2 regions of the Micromonospora rhizosphaerae genome follow, and region 1 is predicted to be linked to the other one. Evidence: riboswitches for the same ligand, from Rfam matches in the RefSeq annotation. Region 1 holds a riboswitch; the other holds the start of a gene.
What was found. Region 1 has a riboswitch for cyclic di-AMP ahead of GA0070624_RS13870 (C39 family peptidase). Riboswitches for the same ligand answer to the same signal wherever they lie in the genome.

Region 1 (7,251 bases):
GCGCTCGGCCCGCCAGGGCACGTCGCGGAGCAGGGTGTCGAGCACCGTGTCGGAGCCCCGCACCCAGCCGGGCAGGTGGTCCACCCAGGCGCCCCGGCTCAGCTCGTGCCGGCGCAGCTGGCCGGCGAGCGGGCCCAGGGTCGCGCCCTGCTCGGCGAAATCCAGCATCGAGGGCTGGTAGGCGACGTCGGACACGACACCGATCCTACCCTTTCCCTCGAACAGGCGTACGAGCGTCGTCGTCGCGGTCCGGCGGACGTCATGGTCGGTCCAGCCAGGTCCACCCGTGGGCCAACCCTGCCTTGCCCCGGGTCCCGCCTGCCGGTCGCCACTCCGGCTCGGGAGCGACCGGGCATATCAACCGGTAGGGTGCCCGGCGGCGGCGTGATCGGGGCGCGTCGTGGGCCCGCCGCGGCGACCGCCCGTCGACGACCCGCCGAGGAGGAGACGCAGATGCTGGTGACCCTGGTGACGGTCGGGTTCCCGGCATGACGAGCGCCCCGACCACCCGCCCTGCCCGGACCTCGGTGCCGGCGAGCCGACTGCCCTCGCTGACCGGGCTGCGCTGGATCGCCGCCCTGCTGGTCTTCGGTTTCCACGCCGCCACCATGCGGATCGTCGCCGAGCCCGACTACAAGGCGGTCGTGGACCGGCTGTTCGCCCTCGGCCTGTCCGGCGTGGAATTCTTCTTCATCCTCAGTGGATTCGTCCTGGTCTGGTCGTACCGGTCGGGCGAGCGCCGACGGACCTTCCTGCGCCGACGGCTGGCCAAGATCTACCCGAACCACCTGCTGATGTGGGCGGTGGTGCTGCTCGTCGGGCTCTGGTTCGCCGACCCGGTGAACCTCTGGGCGGCGCTCGGCAACCTCTTCCTGGTCCAGGCCTGGAACCCCACTCCCGGCTACTTCTACAGCGTCAACACGGTGAGCTGGTCGCTCTCCTGTGAGCTGTTCTTCTACCTGTGCCTGCCCTTCGCGCTGCCGGTGCTGCGCCGGCTGCGGCCCGCCACGCTCTGGACGGTGGTGGTCGCCGCGCCGCTGCTGATCGTGGCGCTCTGGCCGGCCCAGCACCTGGTCCCCGAGGAGAGCCGCTGGTGGTTCACCCAGATCTTCCCGCTCGTGCGGTCGCTGGAGTTCTGGATGGGGGTGGCCGCGGCCGAGCTCATGCGTCGGGGCCGCTGGCGGGGGCCGGGCCTGACCGCGGCCAGCCTGATCTTCGTCGCCACCTGGGTGGTGGCCGCGCAGTGGATCCGGGCGGAGCTCTGGGCGGGTCTGCTGGCGGTGGCGTACCTCCTGGTCATCACGGCCGCGGCGGACGCCGACGTGCGTGGCCGGCGGACGCCGTGGCGGTCGCGCCCGATGGTCTGGCTCGGTGAGGTCTCCTTCGCGTTCTACCTGGTGCACGTCTTCGTGATGGTCACCGTGTTGCGGCTGACCGGCCACCGCGGCGTCGGGCTGCCCGGTTGGTGGGGCCCGCTCGCCGTGCTCGGCTTCCTGCTGGTGAACCTGCTGCTCGCCGCGGCCATGCACCGGTACGTCGAGACGCCGATGATGCGCCGGCTGGGACCGCCTCGCCGGGCCGGCGAGCGGACACCGCCGATCCTGCCGTCGCAACGGACGCCGTCCGGACCGGTCGGTGAGCGCGACGGCGCGGCCCGGCCGATCGAGTACGCCGGACGGCGCGATCGGGCCTGAGCGAGCCTGGGCCGCCCCGTACCCCCCGTCAACGAACGAGGCGCCCCCGTGACGTCGGTGCCGCAGACGACTCGGCCGATGACCGTCCACGATGGTCGGTCTCCGCCGATCCCCTCGTCGCGACACGCCCGGAGGCGGTGCGGCGCGGGCGGTATCGGGGGTAGCGTGGACGCGTGCTCCCGGTCGCGCTCAGCTGTCCCTTGTGGTGGATGGCGCGCTGGACCGCCCGCATGCTCACCAGCCTGGCTGTGGCCGTCGCCTGTTCCCTCGGCGCCACCGCGCTGCCCGTCGGCCCGGCGGCGTCCGGGCACGCCGAGCGGGCCGCCGCTGCCAGGCCGGCCGTCGCCGACGCGCCGGCCGACCACGCGTCGCCGGCCTCCCGGCTCGCCGCGCCCACGCCGCGGTCGGACGCCTCCGTCGACGTCGCCGCCACCACCGACGCGTCGGCCCCTCCGGCCGGCAGCTCCGTCCCCGCGATCGCCCGCCCGGTCGTGGTCCCGGTCACCCGGCACCGCGCCCTCGTCGGTCTCGCCCCGGCCACCCTCGGCTCCCGCGCCCCGCCGGCCGGCTGACCGACACCGCGGCCACCCTCGGCTCCCGCGCCGGCCAGCTGACCGACACCGCCGGTCGGCGGCGTCCCGGCCCTGCTGCCCGCGGCGACGGCCCGCAACTCACCACCGACCTCACCCCGCACCCGGCCGACGGCGGCCCCGCGGCGCCCGGTCGCGCCCACCCCGTCGGGTCGTGCGGACCACTCCACCACATCCGCTTCCGTGAGGTGCCGATCATGCAGACCGTTCTCTACCAGTTTCTGATCGAGGTCCCGCGGGCCGCCCTCATCTGGTCGGGCCTGCTCGTGCTGGCCGTGGCCGTGCTCGCCGGGCTGGTGGCCCGCCCGGAGCGGGAGGCTCCACCCGACGCTGAGCCCGCCCCGGCTGCGGCGGAGGAGGCACAGCTCGCCGACCTGCGCCGGTACGCCGACGAGGTGGCGGTGGCCGCCGCCGGCGCCGCGCAGACCGCCCGTCGACGGCGGGAGCAGTGGCTGGCCGTCCAGGCGGACGTCGACCGGGCCTGGCAGGCGTACGACGAGGCCGAGGATGCCGTCCGGCGGCTCGCCGGCGCCGCCGTGCTGCCCGCTCCACGTACCCCGCGCACCCCGGCCGAGTACGCGGCCCGGGAGCGGTGGCTGCACCACGCCGCGATGGCGGCGCACTGGCGGGGCGAGTTGACGGCGCGGCAACTTGCCGACGTCTTCGCGCACCGGAACGGGTGGGACCCGCGCCGGCATCCGGCCGAGCAGGAGATCGTCCTGGCCCGGGCGGTACGCGACGGGAGGCTGGCCGGCTATCGGGCGGCGGCCGAACGGGAGCGGCGGGCCTGGCGGGACGCCGACCTGGCCGCCGAGGCGGCCCGGGCACTGGCCGTCGAGGCGTACGCCGCGGCGCAGCGGCTGCGCCCCGGCCATGCCCCGGTACGCCGATCGGCGGCGCCGGCCCTGGCCCCGATCGCCCCGGCGGGGGCGCGGACGGCCCGCTGGCGTCCGGCGCGGGTTGGCTGAATTGTGATGTGAATCTGGTGAGCCCGGTCACGCAAACACCGAAACGGTCATCTGGATCAGGTCGGGTGATTGACCCCCGCAATTGCGGGCCGGTCGCCACCGGATGTCCGATTGTCGCCCGGCGGTCCCGTCATAACTGCTTGTCCCATTGAGTGACGTCAGTGACGGGCTGTTCCGGTCAGAGTAATGATGTTCGAGGTTTACGCAGGTGGGGGTGCTTGTTTGGGGCCGTGCCCGCCGGTAGTGTCTGCGCGTCCGGTGCGGTTTCCGATCGCAACAGGCGACGCCGCGCCGACCCGCTCAATCGTGACCATCACGAACCGGGGACCCAGTGCACGTCCGGGGTGAATCCGCGAGCCACGGCCCGCGGTAGGGCGACTTCCCGCCCGAATCCGTCAGCTAACCCGGTAGGCGGTGTCGGAAGGAGTTCCATCTCGTGCAGCCTGGTCCCGCCCCTCGGTCGTCCCCCCGCCTCCACGGCGCCGCGGTGCCGTCGCTCGCCCGCTCGGCGAGCTGATTCCGGCACCCGCCCCGATGCCCGGCTGACCGGGCGCCCCCGTTCCCCGCGGCCCACCCCCGCCCACGACCATCGTCGCGCGTGAGCTTCTCCGCGCGCCGGGCCGGCGTGTGCCGCTCCAGCTCGTGGAGGATCACGTGAAGCACCGCCGTAAGCAGCAGTTGCGCGCTCTCGCCGCCAAGCGCCCCTACCAGATCGTCGCCGGCTCCGCCGCCGCGCTCGTGCTGGCCTCCGGCGCCGGCGCCCTGCTCGCCCATTCCGACGACGCACCCGTCCGCCAGGAGAGCGCCGCCGCCGTGGCCGAGCTGGCCCCCCGGCTGGGTGACGTCGCCACCCGCGGCCAGGCCCGGATCGGCGCGTCCCCGTCGAGCGCCTCGCCGTCGGCGAGCGCCACCTCGGCCAAGCCCGACCCGGACCTGACCCGCAAGGCCGCGCCGAAGCCGCCGTCGACCAAGGTCCTCGACTACAACTACGAGGCGCAGACCGCCTACTGGAACTGCGGCCCGGCCGCGGTGCGCAACGCGCTCAGCGCGAGCGGCGTCGAGACCACCCAGGACGCGATGGTCGCCCCGCTGGGCGCCACCGTGAACGGCACCAACTCGGCCGAGGACACCACCCGGGGGCTCAACCAGATGGTCAAGGGGAGTCCGTACAAGACCCACGAAATCCCGGGCCAGGCCGCGACGCCGGCGCAGATGGACCAGCTCCAGGCCGACGTCGTCAACGCGATCACCGACGGCCGCGGCGTCGTGGTGAACATCGCCGGCTCCGCCACCGACACCGACGGCGGCTGGCACTCGTTCCCGGGCGGCCACTACATCGCGGTGGTCGGCTACAAGGACGACGGCCGGACCGTGCGGATCGCCGACTCGGCCAACCCGTCGTACCCGTCGTACTGGATCACCACCATCAACCTGGCGAACTGGGCGGCCACCCGCGGCTACTCCGCCTGATCACCTGCACTGACCGTCGGGCGCCGGCTCCATCGGGAGCCGGCGCCCGACGTCGTTGCGGGCCCAACGCCGTCCGCGCTCTCGCGGATGATGTCCGACCGATGGCAGACTGCGGCCATGGCCGATGAGACGGGTACCCGCCACCTGTTGCTGCTGCACGGCATGGGCGCCACCGGCGAGGTGTGGCTGCCCTGGGCGCCGCTGCTGGAGCACCGGTGGCCGGGCCGGTGGCTCGCCCCCGACCTGGCCGGCCACGGCTGGTCGCCGCCGCTGCCGGCGTACTCCTTCGAGGGCCTGGCCCGGCGGGTGGTGGCGAGCCTGGGGCCGGTCGCCGAGCGGCTCGGGCCGCGGGACCGACTCGTGGTGCTGGGGCACTCGCTCGGCGGGGTGGTGGCGCTGGCGCTGGCCGCGCGGAGCGTCGGCCTGCCGGTGGATGCCGTCGTGGGGCTCGGCATCAAGGCCGTCTGGTCGCCCGCCGAGCTCGACAAGGCCCGCGAGTTGGCCGAGCGGCCCGTCACCTGGTTCGCCAGCCGGGACGAGGCCGCCCGCCGCTACCTGCGGGTCTCCGGCCTGGCCGGGCTCTTCGCACCGGACCACCCGGTGGTGGACGCCGGGCTGCGCCGAGAGGACGGCCGGTGGCGGCTGGCGATGGACCCGGCCGCCTTCGCGGTGGGCGAGCCGCGCCTGCCGGCGCTGCTCGCCGCGACCGACGTGCCGGTGCTGCTGGCCCGGGGCGAGCACGACCCGATGGTCACCGACGCCCAGCTCAAGGAGCTGGGCGTGCCGGTGGCGACCCTGCCCGGCCTCGGCCACAACGCCCATGTGGAGGACCCGGAGGTCGTCCTCTCCCTCCTGGACCCCTATCACTGATCCCGGTTCGGACCAACGTCGCCATCCGAGGGCGAGGCTCGCCCTGGTGACCGTCCCCGCCGTTGATCAGGCGGTGGGGGAGAGCGGTGAGCCGTCCTGAACGAGGGCGTCGGCTGCGCGGCGGGGGGCCGGTGGGTTCCAGCCCGGCTCGAGCTCCCGGCGGGCCGCGTCCAGGAACGCCTCGGCGTACGACTCGGCGGAGAAGTCGCCGAGGTAGCGGCTCCGGGTGGCCCACCGGGCCGATGCCAACGGGTCGGTGTCGAGCAGCTCCTTCAGCACCTCGTCCACGTTGGACATGTCCCGGCGCAGCACGTAACCCGAGCCGGCCAACGGGAACCGCTCGGCGAAGCGGTCCCCCTCGTCGCCCATGTCGGTCACCGCGTACGGCTTGCCGGAGTAGAGGTAGTCCGAGATGACCCCGGAGACGTCCGAGATCAGCGCGTCGGAGCGGTTGACGCACTCGGTCAGGCTCAGCTCGCGGGTCGCCGCGGCGCCCCAGCGGTGCTGGCGGCCGGTCCGGGCCTGGTCCGCGGCGAGCAGCTCGGTCAGCCGGGCGAGCTGCCGCGCCGACGCCGGGTTCTGCGAGGTGTACGGGTGGGCCCGCAGGATCACCGTGGCGCCCCGGTCCAGCAGCCGGCGGATCACCGTCTCGGCCACCGGCAGCGAGCAGTAGTTGGTGTCGGCGTGGTGCCCGGTCCAGGTCGGGGTGTAGAGGACGGTGGGGTCGGTCAGTCCAAGCGCCGGCTCCCGGCGTACCTCGATCGCCTCCACCTGCGGGCGGCCGACCACCACGAACTTCTCCGCCGGGATCTCCACGCCGGCCCGGGCGTACCGCTCGATCGCGGCCGGCCCGGCCACGAAGATCCGGTCGAAGATGGCGGAGACCGGGTTCGCGCTCGGCGCCTTGTCGCTGTCGCCGTGGTGCAGCTGCACGTGGGTGAGCTGGTTGAACCGGATGCAGTGGCTGTTCTTCGCCGCGTGGTTGACGTAGAACGCCACCCGCAGGCTCGGCACCAGCGCCTCGTCCATCGTCTTCAGGGTCGGGCAGAAGACCACCGGGGCGGTGGTGGCGGCCGCGATCGTCGGCAGGAACTCCGGCTCGCGCAGCATCACCATGAACGGCCGGCCGATCCGCTCCAGGTACGGCAGCCACATGGTGACCTGGTACTCCGACCCCGGTGGGGCGGAGAAGTAGAGCAGGAACTCGGGCTGGTGGCGGCGCAGCGCCCGACCCACCGGACCACCGCCGGCCGGCGGCCGGAACCGCCGCCGGGCCAGGTCGAGGCCGACCGCGGCGCAGCCGGCCCCGACCAGCAGGCTGGCGGCCAGCGCGAGCCAGGCCGGCAGGGCGAACGCGGCGGCGACGGCGACCGCGCCGAGGAGCACGAGCAGCGCGTCACCGAGCCGGGCGGCGACCAGCGGCGTCCAGGAGCGGACCGGCAGGTTGCCGGCGCGGATCTCCAGGGCACCCGCGTCGCGCAGCGGCCCGACCAGCAGGACCAGCCCGAGCAGGACCAGCGCGGTGGCGGCCAGCGCCGGGTCGAAGCCGTCGTCGAGCCGGCGGGCGTACCCGACCAGGATGCCCGCGGCGACCAGCACCGATTCGGCGACGCCGTCGGCGCCCGGGCGGACCCGGCGTTCCACGGCGGCGGCGGCCAG
Region 2 (7,251 bases), 3.6 Mb from region 1:
GTGCCCGGCTGGGACGGCATCCGCACCCCGGGCCGGCTGGTGCTCTGGACGACGCTGCTGCTCGGCGTCCTGGCCGCCGGGGCGCTGACCGTACGCCGCTCGGAGCTTCCGCCGGGTGCCCGGGGCTGGCGGCGGTGGGGCCGCCCCGTCCTGGTCCTGCCGCTGCTGCTGGTGCTGCTGGAGGGGGTCAACCGCACCCCGCGCGTGCCGGTGCCCGCCGAGCCGGCGGCGCTGCGCGGGCTGGACGGCCCGGCCCTGGTGCTGCCCAGCGACGGCACCCGGGAGTTCCACGTCATGCTCTGGTCGACCGACGGCTTCCCGCGGCTGGTCAACGGGCTCGCCTCGTTCACCCCGGCGAGCCAGGAGCGGATCCGCGCGGCGAGCGAGACCTTCCCGGACCCGGCCTCGGTGGCGTACCTGCGGGCCGCCGGGGTGCGCACGGTGGTGCTGCTGCCCGGGTACGCGGCCGGTACCCGTGGTGGGACGCGGCCGGACGACCGGTGGACGGTCTCGGGATCCGCCGGGAGACGGTCGGCGACGGGATCATCTACCACCTGGACCGGCCGTCCCGCTGATCTTCGTGGGTAGGCTCGGGGACCGGATCCGTGAGAGAGGGGTACGCCCGATGCATCCGATCAGGACGGTCTACCTGACCGCCGCGCGTTCTGCGGTGGAACTGCTCGCCGCCCCGGCGGTGGCGCAGCGGTGGGACTCCCCGAGCGCGCTCGCCGAGTTCCGGGTCGGCGGGCTGGCCGGTCACCTCGCCTGGCAGCTGCTGGCGGTGCCCGGGGTGCTGGCCGAGCCGGTCCCCGCCGGCGAGCCGGTCGGCCTGCTCGGCCACTACGCCCGCGGCACCTGGATCGGCGCGGCCCTCGACGACGAGGTGAACGTGGGTGTCCGGCGGTCCGGGGAGCGGGTCGCCGCCGACGGCCCGGAGGCGCTGGTGGCCGACGCTCGGGCCACCGTGGAGGAGCTGGCCGTTGCCCTGCCGGCCGAGCCGGACGGGCGGGTGGTGCACTTCGCCCGGGGGCCCTGGTCACTCACCCTGGAGGACTACCTGACCACCCGGCTGATGGAGATCGCGGTGCACTCCGACGACCTGGCGGTCAGCGTCGGCGTGCCCACCCCCGAGCTGCCCGCCGAGGTGCTGGACCCGGTGCTCGCCCTGCTCGCCCGGCTGGCCGTACGCCGGCACGGGCAGCCGGCCGTGCTCCGCGCGCTCAGCCGGGCCGAGCGAGCGCCGGCGAACGTCACCGCGTTCTGATCAGGCGAATGGCGGTGCCCCCCGGGCCGGGGGGCACCGCCATGTCGTCGGCGCGGGATGTCAGCCGTCCAGGCCGACGGGGGAGTTCGGCCGGTCCACGTCCACGAACTCGATGCCGTCGACCGCCCGGTACCGGCTGCCGGCGGCCCGGGCGGCGGTGCCGGCGGCCCAGCCGATCGCCGCGCCGACCAGCGTGGCGCTGACCAGCAGGGTCCACGGCAGCGCCGGGCGGCGGCCGGCGAGCGCGTCGAAGGCGAGGGTGGCCCGGCGGCGGGCCTCGTCGGCGGCGGAGCCGACCAGGTCGGTGGCCTCGTCCGCCAGGCCCGAGCCGCTGCGGCGGGCCGACCGGGCGGTGTCCCGGACGCTGTCACCGGCGGAGCTGACGGCGGAGACCAGGTGCTGCCACGCCTGGTCCGCGATTCGCTCGGGCTTGCTGCGGCGTTCCAGCAGGGTGGTTCCGAACATCGTGCTTACCTCCTCGGGGTGCCGAAGCCCGGCGGCCATTTCGGACTCCGGCGTCTGTCCGGCGCGGACTGTTCGCTCCACCGTGCCCAGCCCGGCGGCGGCGCAAACCCTGCAGGTGCGAGAGGTCAATCACCCGAACGCGCCGACGTTCGGGTGCGCGCCCGGCCCGCCTCGGACCGCTACCCTGGTTCGGCGGATCGGCCGGCCCCGGTCGTTCGTTGAAGAGTGAGAAACCCGTCGTCGAGAGAGTGGGAACCGGAAGTTTCGGATCCGGGTGCCCAGGTGTGCCCAGTCCGCGAATTGCTCATCCCGAGGGGTGGCGACCGAGGCCGTCGGAGGAATACTCTCGGTCGCGGCCCGCGTACTGATGAGGCGCCCGGTTACGGGCGAGTGGAGGTGCTCGCGTGAGCCTGTCGATCGTGAAGTCGGTTATGCCGGGTGGTGTCGTTCAGATCGTCCCGCGGGGCGAGATCGACGTCGACACCGCGTACGAGGTGCGTGATGCGATCGCCGAGGTGCTCGCCAAGGGGCGTCCGTCCCGTATCGAGCTGAACATGCGGTTGGTCACCTTCATCGACTCCGTCGGCATCAGCGCCATGGTCGCCGGCTTCCAGACCTGCGAGGTCAGCGGCGTCAAGCTCGTGGTGATCGAGCCGAGCCGGTTCGTGCACCGGCAGCTCTGGGTCACCGGCCTGCTCGGCCTCTTCGGCGCCCCGGAGCCCTACTTCGCCGCGGCCACCCGCGAGGTCCTTCCCGGCGCCTGACCGCCCCTCGTCCGCCCCACCGTCGTCCGGGCATCCCGCCGGAGCGGCTCAGTCATCCGTTGCGCCGAGGTTGGCGAGATCCACGTCGGAGACCTCGGTGACCGCCCGGACGGCGGTGACCGAGGCGTACCCGTCGGCCAGCAGGGCGAGGCCGGTGCCGGGCTGGGCGGCCTGTCCGGGCTCCTGCAGTGAGGTGCGTACGAAGCCGTGCCCCGACTCGGCGACCGTCATCTGCACCTGACCGAAGGTGGCCAGCGAGCCCTGGCGCACCCCGCGCAGCCGCCCGTGCGGCAGGTCCGGCGCGTTGACGTTGAGCACGCTCTCCACCGGCCCGGCCAGCAGCCGGGGCAGCAGGTCGAGGGCGACCCGGGCCGCCGTGGACCAGTGGCGTTCGGCGTCGCGCACCCGGACGGCTGCCGCCACCGCGGCGCCCCCGCTGGCGGCCGTGGCCTCCCCGGCGGAGAGCACGTCGAGGGAGACCGCCATCGCCCGGCAACCGTTCGCGGCGGCGGTGAACGCGGCGCCCACCGTGCCCGAGTGCAGCACCGCGCGGCCGGCGTTCGCGCCCCGGTTGATCCCGGAGATCGTCCAGCCCCGGCAGCCGCCATGTCCGGCCAGCCGTTGCCTGGCCGGCCGGCGTACGGGACGATCGGGCGGACCGCCGACGGTGAGGGGTGGACGAGGTGCTAAGCCGGGACACGTTCAGCTACACCGTCCAGGCGCGCTGCTCCCGGGCGGACGCGTTGGCGCTCCTCGGCGATCTGACCCGCCAGGGCGAGCTGCACCCGCTGGTCGTCGCGGTCCGCCGGGTGCCGCCCCGGCCCGGCGCGCTGGCCAGCTACGCGATCACCGACCGGCTGGCGGTCGGGCCGCTGCGCTTCCCGGTCACCTACCAGGCCGACGTGCTGATCGCGACCGAGGACGAGGTGGTGACCGTGGCCCGGCAGTGGCCCGCCACCACCGTGCGCAACCACACCCGGTTCAAGGACGAGCCGGCCGGCGTGGTCCGGATCGACGTCGAGATCACCCTCTCCGCACCGGCGCCCCTGTTCGGGTACGCCTTCCGGCAGGCCCGGGCCGCCCATCTGGGGCTCGCCACCCGGCTCGGCGCGGCCCTCGAGCGCGGCCCGGACGCCGCGAGCTGAGCCGGCGGTGGTCGCTCAGGGCCGACCCGCGGCCACGGGCCGCCGGTTCCCACCGGCCCGGACCCGGCGGCGACCCCACGGCTTGTAGGTGGAGAGCACGGTGGCCACGATCAGCACGCTGGTGGAGACCATCGGCGGGATCACCAGGTCGAGCCGGTCGCGGGTGGTCACCGCCGGACCCAGCTCGCCGAGCCCACGCACGGTCGGCATCAGCAGCAGCAGGACCAGGCCGAGCATGACGGTGGTGAGCACGAGTTTGACCAGCACCCAACGCCAACGCAGCAGCCCCCACGGGGTGAGCAGCGCGGTCGCCACCCCGACCAGCCAGACCACCACGCTCAGCGGCGCGAAGAGGTAGGTGACGACGAGTCCCGCCGCCGGGTAGACCACCGCGGGATCGGCGCCGCGCAGCCCGACGATGCCCAGGGTGAGCAGCACCAGGTCCGCGCCGAGCCAGCCGAGCGAGGTGACCAGGTGCAGGGTCAGCAGGGCCTTGCGGGCGGCGGGGGAGAGTCGGCTCATGACCCCGATGCTCGTCCGCCGACACCGCCGCGTCGTGGCACCGGCGGCGACATCCCGCGTACGTCCAGGGGCGTAGTCCGTGTCGGGTGGCCTGCCGGATCGGGCGGGCCACCGACGCGGGGGTCAGTAGACCGAGACGTGCACGTGGTTGGTGTGGTCGCTGGACGGGTCGCCGTTGCCGCCGCTGTACGCCTTCCACCCGCTGCTCGGCAGCCAGATCTGCTTGAACCAGATCACGTAGAGCACGGCCAGCGGGTCGGCGTTGCGGACGAAGTACGCCGCCAGGTTGTCACCGTAGGTCCGGTCGCCGCCGGAGGCCACTCCGCCGAAGCCGTCCTGCTGCGCCGCGAAGTCGCAGGCCCTGCCCTTCGGGTGCTCGCCCGACCCGCTCGGTCGGTAGCAGGAGACGTACCGGGTGAAGCCCGCCGCCTTGGCCTCCTGCAGCGCGTGCAGCATGCGCGGGGTGATGCAGCCGTCCGCCGGGGTCGGGTCGTTCACGCTGCACGACTCCGGCGGCCAGGAGCCGTCGGCGTTGCGCGGGGCCGGATCGGCGTTGGCGGTGGACGTACCCCGGGTGGCGCCGCCGGCGGCCCGGTTGTTGGCCACCTGCAGCGCGCGTTCGGCCTGCTGCTTGCGCTTGGCCATCACGGCGACCTGCTTGCGCTGTTGCTGGATCTCGACGTTCAGCGCGGTCCGGGTCCGGGTGGCCTGGTCCCGGGTCTCGACCAGGTCGCGCAGCGCTCGGTCCTCGTTGGCGGCGACCTGGTCCAGCGCGGCCGCGCGGTCCATGAAGCCTTCCGGCGTGGCGCTGTTGAGCAGGGCCGACGCCGCGCTGAGCCGCCCGGTCCGGTACGCGACCCCGGCGATCTCACCGACCTTGGCGGCCCGGACGTTCAGCTCGGCCTCGATCGTCTTGAGCTGGCCGGTGAGCTGCTGCTGCCGGCTGACCGAGCGGGCCAACGCCGCCTTCGCCTCCAGCCAGCCCTTGCTGGCCGCCTCGAGCTGGGCCCGCAGCTCCGGGGTGCCGCCCTCGTCGTCGCCACCGGGAGCGGGGGCGAGCAGGCCGGTCGGGGGAGCCGCCACGGCGGTGCCGACCGGCGCGGCTGCGACGCCGAGGGCGAGCGCCGCGACGAGCAGGGCCGCCAATCGGGCGGCCGTCCGTCGTACGGGTGCCACTGATGGCATTCAGGTGTCCTTCCGTCAGCCGCCGACCGGGTTAGCTGACGGGTTCGGGACGGAAGATCCCTACCGCGCTGAGGCGGATGCACCCCACGAACGTGGTTCCCCGGCTCGCCGCAGGCGGGCGATTAGGCGACGGCCACCGCAGGCGCCGGAGGGCGCCGCTCGGCGGAGGCCGCGACCGAGCCTACCGGCGCGAGACCGGACGAAACCGGCATTGATGGACAACAACCACGCAGATTTAAGTTTGCCCTAATTACCACTCGACGGCGCTACAGGACCCGGGCGACGCTCCGGGCTCGATCTGCAACGTGGCGTGATCGATCTGGAAGTCCTCGTGCAGGGCCGTCCGCGCGGCGGCCAGCACCTCGCCCAGATCCGCCCCGGGAGCGATGGTGAGGTGGGCCGAGGCCACCTCCATCCCGGAGGTCAGCGTCCAGACGTGCAGGTCGTGCACCTCGGCGACGCCGGGCACCGCGGCCAGCCGGTCGTGCACCGCGGTCACCTGGAGGTGCTCCGGGGCGGCCTGCACCAGGATGCGGACGGCGGCCCGCCCCAGCCGCCAGGTGCGGGGCAGGATGAACAGCCCGATCGCAACGGCCACCAGCGGGTCGACCCACCACCAGTCGGTGAGCGCGATGATCAGCGCCGCGGCGATCACCCCGAGCGAGCCGAGCAGGTCGCCCAGCACCTCCAGGTAGGCCCCGCGCAGGTTGATGCTCACCTGCGCGCCGCCGCGCAGCAGGGCGAAGGCGGCGAGGTTGGCCAGCAGGCCGAGCAGCGCCACCGCGAGCATCGGCCCGGCCAGCACCTCCGGTGGCTGACCGAACCGGCGTACCGCCTCGATCAGCACGTAGACCGCGACGCCGCCGAGCAGCACCGCGTTGGCCAGCGCGGCCAGCACCTCCAGTCGGTAGAGCCCGAAGGTGCGCTGGGGGTCGGTGTCGGCGCGCCGGGTCGCGGTGATCGCGGCGAGCGCCATGCCGATGCCCAGCACGTCGGTGAACATGTGCCCGGCGTCGGAGAGCAGGGCCAGCGAGCCGGTCGCGAACGCGGTCGCTGCCTCGACCAGCATCAGGGCGGTGAGCAGCCCGAAGGCGCCCCAGAGCCGGCCACGGTGGCGCTGTGCGGCGTTGGTGACCGAGCCGTGGTGCCCATGACCTGCGCCCACGCCCACACCCTCCGTCCTTCGCCCGGGCCCGATCCAATCTATGTTCACATCGCTATATATGCAAGTGATTGCCCGCTGCCCACCCGGCCCAGGCCCCCGATCAGGTGACCGGGTCGATCGTGGTGAGGCGCTGGGTGGCGCGGGAGAGGGCCACGTAGAGGGTCCGCACCCCGGACCCCGGATCGGCCCGGATCTCGCTCGGCGCGACCAGCACGACGCCGTCGTACTCCATGCCCTTGGCCTGCAGGCTCGTCACCACCTGGAGCCGGGAGCCGCCCAGTTCGCCCAGCCAGCCGGCCACCTCGTCCCGACGCGGCACCGGCGTGATCACGCCGACCGTCCCCTCGACCTCGCCGAGCAGGGTGCCCGCCGCCTCGACCGTGGCCGCGGGCAGCTCGGCCGCCGGCACGGTCCGCTCGACGGGTGCCACACCGGTGGAGCGGACCGCGGTGGGCAGCGGCAGCTCGGGGTAGAGCCGGCGGATCTCCGCCGCCGCGACCGCGAAGATCTCCGCCGAGTTGCGGTAGTTGGTGGTCAGCGTGAACTGGTGCCGGCGGCGCCGGCCGAGGGCCTGGTCCCGGGCCCGGGTCAGCTCCTCCGCGTCGCCGGTCCAGGCGGTCTGCGCCGGATCCCCCACCACCGTCCAGGACGCCAGCCGGCCCCGCCGGCCGATCATCCGCCACTGCATCGGCGACACGTCCTGCGCCTCGTCGACCACCACGTGCGCGTACTCGCGGTAGT

Region 2: it holds a riboswitch for cyclic di-AMP, as region 1 does, so the genes downstream of both, GA0070624_RS30385 (coiled-coil domain-containing protein) here and GA0070624_RS13870 (C39 family peptidase) in region 1, are expected to answer to the same signal.

What each region holds. Positions count from the first base shown of each region.
Region 1 covers NZ_FMHV01000002.1:2,866,731-2,873,981, forward strand. The annotation lists gene GA0070624_RS13850 (alpha-ketoglutarate-dependent dioxygenase AlkB) at 1-195, opposite strand, end outside; gene GA0070624_RS13855 (acyltransferase family protein) at 489-1,694, shown strand; gene GA0070624_RS13860 (hypothetical protein) at 1,904-2,266, shown strand; gene GA0070624_RS13865 (hypothetical protein) at 2,479-3,252, shown strand; cyclic di-AMP (ydaO/yuaA leader) riboswitch at 3,540-3,681, shown strand; gene GA0070624_RS13870 (C39 family peptidase) at 3,895-4,722, shown strand; gene GA0070624_RS13875 (alpha/beta fold hydrolase) at 4,840-5,592, shown strand; gene GA0070624_RS13880 (CDP-glycerol glycerophosphotransferase family protein) at 5,659-7,251, opposite strand, start outside.
Region 2 covers NZ_FMHV01000002.1:6,465,577-6,472,827, reverse strand. The annotation lists gene GA0070624_RS30420 (hypothetical protein) at 1-588, shown strand, start outside; gene GA0070624_RS30415 (maleylpyruvate isomerase N-terminal domain-containing protein) at 626-1,264, shown strand; gene GA0070624_RS30410 (hypothetical protein) at 1,325-1,729, opposite strand; gene GA0070624_RS30405 (STAS domain-containing protein) at 2,134-2,493, shown strand; gene GA0070624_RS30400 (5'/3'-nucleotidase SurE) at 2,542-3,069, opposite strand; gene GA0070624_RS30395 (SRPBCC family protein) at 3,168-3,638, shown strand; gene GA0070624_RS30390 (hypothetical protein) at 3,654-4,160, opposite strand; gene GA0070624_RS30385 (coiled-coil domain-containing protein) at 4,284-5,345, opposite strand; cyclic di-AMP (ydaO/yuaA leader) riboswitch at 5,350-5,484, opposite strand; gene GA0070624_RS30380 (cation diffusion facilitator family transporter) at 5,596-6,510, opposite strand; gene GA0070624_RS30375 (HelD family protein) at 6,611-7,251, opposite strand, start outside.